3 regions of the Pseudomonas sp. Z2-11 genome follow, and region 1 is predicted to be linked to each of the others. Evidence: predicted binding sites of a transcription regulator. Region 1 holds the regulator's gene; each other region holds the start of a gene.

Region 1 (3,272 bases):
GCTCATTAATGGCTGCTCCTAAAATAGGGCTAAAACTCAAAATCCAAGGCTGGACAGCAAATCGTCCACATCGTCCTGACCGGACACAACGTCTTCTCTTTTATCGGCATGAATCTGCGGACCTTCACCCTGAGAGAGATGTTTTTGTGGATCTTTTTCAGCAAGCATCGCCTCACGGTCGTGTTCGATGCCGGCAAAGCGATCGACCTGGCTAGCCATGAGCACCAGTTTGAGCAAATTGCTTTCCACTTCGGTGACCAACTGGGTCACGCGCTTGATCACCTGGCCAGTCAGGTCCTGGTAGTCCTGGGCCAGCAGGATGTCATTGAGATTGCTCGCCACGGCGCGGTTTTCGCTGCTGCTGCGCGTCAGGAAACCGTCGACCCGACGGGCCAGCTCGCGAAACTCCTCGGCACCGACTTCGCGACGCATGAAGCGCCCCCAATCGGTACTCAACGCCTGGGCTTCCTCGCTCAGGCCGTTGACCAGCGGAGTAGCGCTTTCCACCAGGTCCATGGTGCGGTTGGCCGCGGCTTCGGTCAGCTTGACCACATACCCCAGGCGCTCGGTGGCGTCGGTGATCTGCGAGACTTCCTCGGCCTGTGGCATGTTCGGATCGATCTGGAAATTGACAATCGCGCTGTGCAGTTCACGGGTGAGCTTGCCGACTTCCTGGTACAGACCGCGGTCACGGGTCTGGTTGAGCTCATGAATCATTTGAACCGCGTCACCGAAGCGGCCCTTTTCAAGGCTGTCGACCAGTTCGCGGGCATGTTTTTTCAGGGTCGATTCGAAATCGCCCATTGAAGATTCGTTGTCCATAGCTCCCCCGTGGCGCCGTTAACCGATGCGTTCGAAGATTTTTTCGATCTTCTCTTTCAACGCCTGGGCCGTGAAGGGTTTGACCACATAGCCGTTTACACCGGCCTGGGCCGCTTCGATGATCTGCTCGCGCTTGGCTTCGGCGGTGACCATCAGCACCGGCAGGTGCTTGAGTTTTTCATCGGCGCGCACGTGGCGCAGCAAGTCGATACCGGTCATGCCGGGCATGTTCCAGTCAGTCACCAGAAAGTCGATGCTCCCGCTGTTGAGGACTGGAATGGCAGTGGTGCCATCGTCAGCCTCGACCGTGTTGGTGAACCCGAGGTCACGCAACAGGTTTTTTATGATCCGCCGCATCGTTGAGAAGTCATCAACGATGAGGATTTTCATGTTCTTGTCCAATTCGACCTCCAAGCAGTCTTAAACGCGCCCAGCACCTGGACGCGCCATTTCAATCAATCCGGCACAACACTCGACAACTGTATGGAGTCCCACGGATGGAGACTGGCCCGGCACATGCCATGCCAGCCCCGCTCGCAGCGTCCCCACACTGCCTGTCAGCGCGCTCGCCACTCCCCCAAACGCCCCCGCAAGCGGGCCGCGCACTGGCTGTGTAACTGGCTGACCCGCGATTCGCTGACCCCCAGGACCTCACCGATTTCCTTGAGGTTCAGCTCTTCGTCGTAGTACAGCGCCAAGACCAGTCGCTCACGCTCCGGCAAATTGGCAATCGCATCCGCCAGCGCGCTCTGGAAACGTTCGTCTTCCAGGTCACGCGACGGCTCCATGTGAGCACTCGCATTGTCCTCGTGCAGCCCTTCGTGCTCGCCGTCCTGCAAAAGGTCGTCGAAACTGAACAGGCGGCTGCCCAAGGTATCGTTCAAAATCCCGTAATAATCATCGAGACTCAACTGGAGTTCGGCCGCAACTTCGTGATCTTTAGCGTCACGCCCGGTTTTAGCTTCAATCGCACGGATCGCGTCACTGACCATACGGGTATTGCGGTGCACCGAACGCGGCGCCCAGTCGCCCTTGCGGACTTCATCGAGCATCGCTCCGCGAATCCGGATACCGGCATACGTCTCGAAACTGGCGCCCTTGCTCGCGTCGTATTTGTTCGACACTTCGAGCAGGCCGATCATACCCGCCTGGATCAAGTCTTCGACCTGAACACTGGCCGGCAAGCGTGCCAGCAAGTGATAGGCGATGCGCTTGACCAACGGCGCATAACGCTCGATCAGTTCGTACTGGGCGTCCCGTGCCGATTTTTTGTAGAGATGGTTGTAACCGCTGGCTGTCATAACACGGGCCCTGCCGTTTGTTGCACGAGACGCTCGACGAAAAATTCCAGATGCCCGCGAGGGTTGGCCGGCAGCGGCCAGGTATCGACCTTCTGGGCGATAGCCTTGAACGCCAGCGCGCATTTGGAACGTGGAAAAGCTTCATAGACGGCACGTTGCTTCTGGACAGCCTTGCGTACGCTTTCGTCGTAAGGCACTGCGCCGACATATTGTAGGGCGACGTCCAGGAAGCGATCCGTGACCTTCGTCAACTTGGCGAACAGGTTGCGTCCTTCCTGCGGACTCTGGGCCATGTTGGCCAGGACGCGGAAGCGGTTCATGCCATAGTCGCGGTTGAGCAGTTTGATCAGGGCGTAGGCATCGGTGATGGAGGTCGGTTCGTCGCAGACCACCAGCAGGACCTCCTGGGCGGCGCGGACAAAACTGACCACCGAGTCACCGATACCGGCGGCCGTGTCGATCACCAGCACATCGAGGTTGTCGCCGATGTCGCTGAAAGCCTGGATCAGGCCGGCGTGCTGCGCCGGGGTCAGGTGAACCATGCTCTGGGTACCGGAGGCGGCCGGCACGATGCGAATCCCGCCAGGTCCCTGCAGGAGCACGTCGCGCAGTTCGCAGCGGCCCTCGATCACGTCCGCCAGCGTGCGCTTGGGGGTGAGCCCCAGCAGCACGTCGACGTTCGCCAGGCCCAGGTCGGCGTCCAGCAGCATGACCCGTCGGCCAAGCTCTGCCAGAGCCAGGGACAAGTTCACTGACACGTTAGTCTTCCCGACGCCACCTTTGCCGCCGGTCACCGCGATCACCTGTACGGGATGCATGCTGCCCATGTTCGTTCTTTACCTTGTCTTACTTAGACGGAGGCCACATTACTGGCTGCGCGTTCGCATACGGAACAATGCATGGCAGACCATCGATGTAGGTACAAAAAATATTCATGATTACCTCAGCCGACCTGCTTGGTCGGGCTGTGGTAGATGTCAGCGAACATGTCAGCCATGGCTTCGTCGCTGGGTTCTTCCTGCATTTGCACACTCACGGCACGACTGACCAGTTGATGACGGCGCGGCAGATGCAAATCATCCGGGATCCGCGGCCCGTCGGTCAGGTAGGCCACCGGTAGTTCATGACCGATCGCCAGGCTCAACACCT
Region 2 (3,272 bases), 2.2 Mb from region 1:
GTGAAATCGGTGCCGACGACATCCGTCGGCAACTGCACAACGAACACATCCTGTCCCTGGAACAGGAAGCACGGAAGATCTTCTCGCCGACCCAGCAGGAGCCGACGCCGGTCCAGCCCGTGGCCGAGCCGACGATTGCTCCCCAGGTCCCGGCGGTCGAAGCTGCGCCAGTGGTGGTTGAACCGGCCAAACCGGTTGATCCGGTGACTGCGACGCCCCCGACTCCCAACGACTCCACTCTGCCGCCGCGAGCCCCATGAGCGATATCCCTGAAAACGACCAGCCGATGCCGCTGGTATCGCACCTCACCGAGTTGCGCACCCGCCTGCTGCGCTGCGTCGCGGCGGTGTTCATCATCTTTGCCGGGCTGTTTGCCTTCACCCAGCAGATCTACACCTTCGTCTCCACGCCGCTGCGCGAGTACCTGCCGGTAGGCGCGACGATGATCGCCACCGATGTCTCGTCGCCGTTCCTGACGCCGTTGAAACTGACGATGATGGTCTCGCTGTTCCTGGCGATCCCGGTGATCCTGCATCAGATCTGGGGCTTCATCGCTCCGGGCCTGTACAAGCATGAAAAACGCATCGCCGTGCCGCTGCTGGTGTCGAGCATCCTGCTGTTCTACACCGGCATGGCCTTCGCCTACTTCTTCGTATTCCCGCTGATCTTCAAGTTCTTCGCCGCTGCCACCCCGGCAGGCGTGGAAATGATGACCGACATTACCAGCTACCTGGATTTCGTCATGACGCTGTTCTTCGCCTTTGGCGTGGCGTTCGAGATTCCCGTGGCGGTGGTATTGCTGGTGTGGATCGGCGTGGTCGACGTCGCCTACCTGAAGAAAATCCGTCCGTACGTCATCATCGGTTGCTTCGTGGTCGGCATGATCCTCACGCCGCCGGATATTTTCTCCCAGACCTTGCTGGCCGTGCCGATGTGGCTGCTGTTCGAGATCGGCATCCTGTTCGGCGGCCTGGTGCGCAAACGCCGCGAAGAAGAACCCGAGGACCAGCCGGTCGACGACCACAACGACCAGCCGCCAGCGACCCAAGCGTGAACCTGCTGCTGCTCGAAGAGGCCGATTTCATCGAGCCGGACCGCGTCATCCTGAGCGATCGGCGCCTGACACACATGCAGGAAGTCCACCGCAGCGCCGTCGGCGACAGCTTGCGGGTCGGCCGTATCGGCGGCCTGATGGGCACGGCCCAGGTGTTGCGCCTGGAAGCTCGCGAAGCCGAACTGCAAGTGACCCTCGACCAGCCGCCGCCGGCCAAGTTGCCGCTGACCCTGGTGCTGGCATTGCCGCGTCCGAAGATGCTCCGCCGGGTGTTCCAGACCGTCGCCACCATGGGCGTGCCGCGCGTGGTGCTGGTGAACAGTTATCGTGTGGAAAAGAGCTTCTGGCAGACGCCCTTCCTGGAACCCGAGGCGATTCGCGAACAACTGATTCTTGGCCTGGAGCAGGCCCGGGACAGCGTGCTGCCGGAAATCATCATTGAAAAACGCTTCAAGCCCTTCGTCGAAGATCGCCTGCCCGCCATCGTTGAAGGCACCCTCGGGCTGGTCGGCCATCCTGGCAATCACCCGCCCTGCCCGCGCGCGCTGACTGAACCGGTGACCTTGGCCATCGGCCCGGAAGGCGGCTGGATCCCCTACGAAATCGACCTGCTGGGCAAGGCCGGCCTGCAACCGGTGCAGCTCGGCGAACGGATCCTGCGGGTCGAGACCGCCGTCCCGGCCCTGCTTGCGCGGCTGTTCTAACGACCTGTTTGCTTTCCTGTGGCGAGGGAGCTTGCTCCCGCTCGGCTGCGAAGCAGTCGTAAATTCCTGCCCCCGGGTGGCCGCTTCGCGACCAAGCGGGAGCAAGCTCCCTCGCCACGAAAAACACCCGTCGCGTCTATTTTCTACAGCTCCCGCCAAAGCCGCCGATACAGTCCCCATAAAACCAATTCAACGCTCCAAGGGAGTATCAGCATGTTCCGGTGGCTTGCCCAGGGTCTGGGAAACGTAAGCGTTAATCGCAAACTTGGCTTCGGCTTCGGCCTGGTGCTGTTCCTCACCCTGATGATCGCGTTCACCGGCTGGTCCGGCCTGGGCAATGTCATCAGCCGGGGCGACAAGCTGGGGTTCATTGCCAGCCTGAACGACCTGAGCAAGGACCTTGACCTCGCCAGCATCGACTACAACACCACGCGCGGCGAAAAAGGCCCGCAACAGGTCAACGACCTGCTCGGCAAGCTCGAAGCCGGGTTGAAGACAGCTCGCGAGATGATCGAACAGCCTGACGACGTGGCGTTGATCGACAAGCAACTGGCCGCCGTTGCCGAATACAAAAGCGCCTTCGCCCAGATGACCAGCGCCACCGTCAGCCGCGAAGATGCCCGCGGCAAGCTGGGCGCCAGTGCCGATAGCACCGTAGCCCGCGTCGCCGAAGTGGAAAAAGCGCTGCTGCAGGGCGCCGACATCACCCAGTTCAACAGCGTGGTGACCTTGAGCAAGGCGATCCAACAGGCACGCTATCAGGTTCGCGGTTACACCTACAGCGGCAAAAGCGAGGCCCAACAGCCGGCCATTGATGCAATTACCGATGTCCTGAAACTGCTGGCACGCTTGCCAGCCCAGTTGCCTGAGGAACACGCCGACAGGCTCCAGCAGGCCAGCGACTCGATGAACATCTACCGGGCGGCAGTCAGCCAGTTCCGTGACTCCCAACTTGATAACGGTGCCGCTCTGCAGCGTATGAGCGAGCAAGGCCAGGTCCTGATCGACTCCAGCCAGAAGCTCACCGCGTCCCAGACGGCCGTGCGCGATCACGACACCGCCCAGGCCAAGACCGTCCTGATCGCAGCCGCCGCACTGGCGCTGCTGTTCGGTGTGATCGCCGCCTTGCTCATCACTCGGCAGATCGTCGGCCCGCTGGATGAGACCCTGAAGGTGGCAGAACGCGTCGCCGCGGGCGATCTTACCCACAACCTGACGTCCGAACGCCGCGACGAACTCGGTCAATTGCAACGTGCCATGCAACGCATGACCGTTGGCTTGCGGCAGTTGATCGGCGGCATCGGTGAAGGCGTTACCCAGATCGCCAGCGCTGCTGAACAGCTCTCGGCCGTGACCGAGCAGACCAGCGCCGGGGTCAATAGCCAAAAGATCGAGACCGATCAGGTCGCCACTGCCATGCACGAAATGACCGCCACCGTGCAGGAAGTGGCGCGCAACGCCGAGGAAGCCTCCGAGGCCGCCGTCGCCGCCGACCAACAGGCCCGCGAAGGTGA
Region 3 (3,272 bases), 250 kb from region 1:
TCTTGCCCTCATCGACCATCTGACGCAGGTAATCCAGCGCTTGCCGTCCGTCGTTGAGGGCGACCACTTCGACGCCGACCGTTTGTAGACAACGCGTGACCTGCTTGCGTGCCACCGAAGAATCGTCGACGGTCAGGACTCGCAGCGAAATCGCCTTGTGCTGGGTCTCGGCATCCACCACGCCGACGGAAATCGTCTCCGGGGTCGGCGCCACTTCGGCGAGGATCTTCTCCACGTCGATGATTTCCACCAACTGGTTGTCGACCCGGGTCACTGCCGTCAGGTAGTGATCGCGGCCGGTGCCCTTGGGTGGTGGATGGATCTCTTCCCAGTTCATGTTGACGATGCGCTCCACCGACCGCACCAGGAACCCTTGGGTCTTGGTGTTGTACTCGGTGATGATCACAAACGGATTGCTCTGATCCAGCAGCCGACCGGAACCGGTCGCCATCGCCAGGTCGAGAATCGGGATGGTCGCTCCCCGGATATTCGCCACACCGCACACGACGGGACTGGACTTCGGCATCAGGGTCAGCTTAGGGCATTGCAGCACTTCGCGAACCTTGAATACATTGATCCCATACAGTTGTTGGCCATCGAGACGGAACAACAACAGCTCCAGGCGATTCTGACCGACCAGCTGTGTGCGCTGGTTTACCGAATCCATCACTCCCGCCATGCCCTGACTCCTACCTAACGCTAATGTGTCCGACGCGCATTCATCACTAAACGGCACGGGGCTTGCTATTGAACCGGCATGAACGCACAAACGACATTTTCTCGACGCCTGACCACTCACTGCCGCCACTGGCTCGGTGCACTGTTGGCTGTCTGCCTGTTTGCGGTCGGCGGACGCGCCGTCGCTGATGTGCCGGTTACCTTGCCTGATCTCCTTATCGGCGTCACGCAGGGCTTTCTTGAATTCACCGTAGAAGACTATCTGGCAACCAGTCAAACCGAAGGTCGCTACGAGATTGAAGTCAACCAGCTCGACCCGCGCCTGCGCATGCCGATGTGCGACAAGGAATTGACTGCCTCGCTGGAAAGCCCGGCAAAGCCCCTGGGCCGGGTCACGGTGAAGGTACGTTGCGACAGCGCCGCGCCCTGGACGGTTTTTGTGCCCGCTCAAGTGCGGCTGTTCCGCGAGATCGTCACGACCACCCGTCCGCTCAAGCGCGCCGGGATTGTCGAGCCGCAGGACGTGGTGCTGCGTGAACGCGACATCAGTCAGATCAGCCAAGGCTTCCTGACGTCCGTCGATCAGGCCATCGGGCAGAAACTTGTCCGACCAATGGTCGCCGATCAGGTCGTCACCCTCGTGCACCTGGAACAGGCCGAAGTGATCCGCAAGGGCGACCAGGTCGTCATTACCGCCCGCAGCGGCACCCTGGCCGTGCGGATGCCCGGCGAGGCCCTGGCCAATGGCGGCGTACGCGAGCAGATCCGGGTGAAAAACCTCAATTCGAAACGGGTGATCAAGGCGCAGGTGATAGCGCCCGGCCACGTGGAAGTGGCCATGTAACGGGGGTAGACAGGCTGGCGCTTGACCTCGGTGTTCCCTAGACTGTGCCTTACGCAAAGGCAAGCGCAGACGTGCGCACGTTCATTTGATAAATGAGCCTAAAGTTATTTTGGGAATGGCCGAAAACATGGCAAGCGTCCAAATACCCAGAGGTTTTTTACCATGGTCATCGATTTCAATCGTTTAAACAGCTCCTCGCCGCTGACAGGCACAACGCGCACTGGCGCCAGCAAGGAAACCGTCGAAACCGACAAGTCCAAGCCGGCTGACAAGGCCGCCACTGTCAACAACGGGGAGTCGGTACACCTCAGCAATGAGGCTCAGCAGTTGCAGAAGGTCACTGACAAGCTGCGCGATCAACCTGTCGTCGACAATGCCCGCGTGGCCCAGTTGAAAGCAGCAATCGCCGATGGCAGCTATAAAGTCGACAGCAACCGTGTAGCCAGCAAACTGCTCAACTTCGAAGCCCAGCGCTAGGCTGATGCCAGCGCCAGGCTTTTGGACGCTTAAGACCCAAGGCCAGCCATGCACGATACTAATTTATTGCAATTGATCATCGACGACTTTGCCCCGGCGCAACAACTGCTGGAGCTGTTGCAGACCGAAGCCCTGGCATTGCACGGGCGGGATATGCCTCTGCTGGAAAATCTTCTGGCACAGAAACAGGCATTGATCATTTTGCTCGATCAGCATGGCCGCAAGCGCAGCGAGATTCTCGCCAGTCTCCACCTGCCCGCCGACAACAACGGCCTCGCGCAACTGGCCAGCCAGTCGTCGATTGGCGATCAGCTGTTGGCGCAAAGTGCGGTGCTCAATGACCTGCTCAGCCAGTGTCAGGCCGCCAATACTCGCAACGGCCAATCCATCCAGATGCAGCAGGCCGCTACGGCCAACCAGTTGCGCATCCTCAATGGCGGCGAAATCCCTACGCTGTACGACGCTCGCGGTTCGACCGCTAAAATGGTCAAGCACCGTCCGCTCAGCCAGGCGTGAGGCGAACGATGCCTGCGCACTATCAACGCGCGATACATGCTGGCAAAATGCTGGCTCTTTGTAGTCGTATTTTGCCTGGAGATTGACCCACCGTGTTCAATGCCTCAAACGCGGATGATGCTCCGCAACCGCCCATTGTCCTCGCCACCCCCCTGGAAATCTCCGGCAACCTGCGGATGCTGCAAGAGAGCCACGATCCCCTGATCATCACCTTTCATGAGCGCACCCAGCGTTTCCAGAGCTACCTGGTGGATGTCGATCGCGAGACCAACACCATTGCCCTGGACGAAATGATCCCGCGGGACGGCGAGCGTTTCCTGCTGGCAGGCGAGCCGTATCGGGTCGAGGGTTTCCATGACGGCGTGCGCATCGCGTGGGAAGGCAACGGTCCGCTGACCATCCAGGAATCGAAGGACGGCCGCTGCTACCGCGGCGCCCTGCCTGAAGAAGTGGTTTATCACCAGCGCCGCAACGCCTTCCGGGCCGCGCTGAAACTGGCGCAACTGGTGAGCGTGGAACTGGGTGGCGACAAGCTCAAGTCGCCAGTGAACGGCAAACTGCTGGATATCTCCGCAACCGGCTGCAAGCTGCGCTTCGATGGCGACATCACCGCACGCCTGCAACTGGGCCAGGTCTACGAACGCTTTGTCGCCGCCCTGCCCTTCGGCAACATGACCGCGCCGGTCGAACTGCGCTACCTGCATTTTGAAGAGCGGATCAATACCACCTTCGCCGGTGTGCGCTTTCACAACATCAG

The links. The regulator FliA, encoded in region 1, starts transcription of late flagellar genes. The targets are predictions, from matches to a motif close to CTAAAGTTTNNNNNNNNNNNGCCGNTAA.
Region 2: a site for FliA is predicted at 1,902-1,929, ahead of M1E16_RS01825 (methyl-accepting chemotaxis protein). Genes of this name have one in related genera too.
Region 3: a site for FliA is predicted at 1,621-1,648, ahead of flgM (flagellar biosynthesis anti-sigma factor FlgM). Genes of this name have one in related genera too.

Annotation. Positions count from the first base shown of each region.
Region 1 is NZ_CP096395.1:4,433,606-4,436,877, forward strand. Features, by position in the region: gene M1E16_RS19595 (chemotaxis protein CheA) at 1-6, opposite strand, end outside; gene M1E16_RS19600 (protein phosphatase CheZ) at 37-822, opposite strand; gene M1E16_RS19605 (chemotaxis response regulator CheY) at 841-1,212, opposite strand; gene fliA (RNA polymerase sigma factor FliA) at 1,380-2,123, opposite strand; gene fleN (flagellar synthesis regulator FleN) at 2,120-2,950, opposite strand; gene flhF (flagellar biosynthesis protein FlhF) at 3,067-3,272, opposite strand, start outside.
Region 2 is NZ_CP096395.1:424,931-428,202, reverse strand. Features, by position in the region: gene tatB (Sec-independent protein translocase protein TatB) at 1-260, shown strand, start outside; gene tatC (twin-arginine translocase subunit TatC) at 257-1,054, shown strand; gene M1E16_RS01830 (16S rRNA (uracil(1498)-N(3))-methyltransferase) at 1,051-1,758, shown strand; gene M1E16_RS01825 (methyl-accepting chemotaxis protein) at 1,972-3,272, shown strand, end outside.
Region 3 is NZ_CP096395.1:4,686,487-4,689,758, forward strand. Features, by position in the region: gene M1E16_RS20690 (chemotaxis protein CheV) at 1-679, opposite strand, end outside; gene flgA (flagellar basal body P-ring formation chaperone FlgA) at 758-1,522, shown strand; gene flgM (flagellar biosynthesis anti-sigma factor FlgM) at 1,685-1,999, shown strand; gene M1E16_RS20705 (flagella synthesis protein FlgN) at 2,048-2,515, shown strand; gene M1E16_RS20710 (flagellar brake protein) at 2,608-3,272, shown strand, end outside.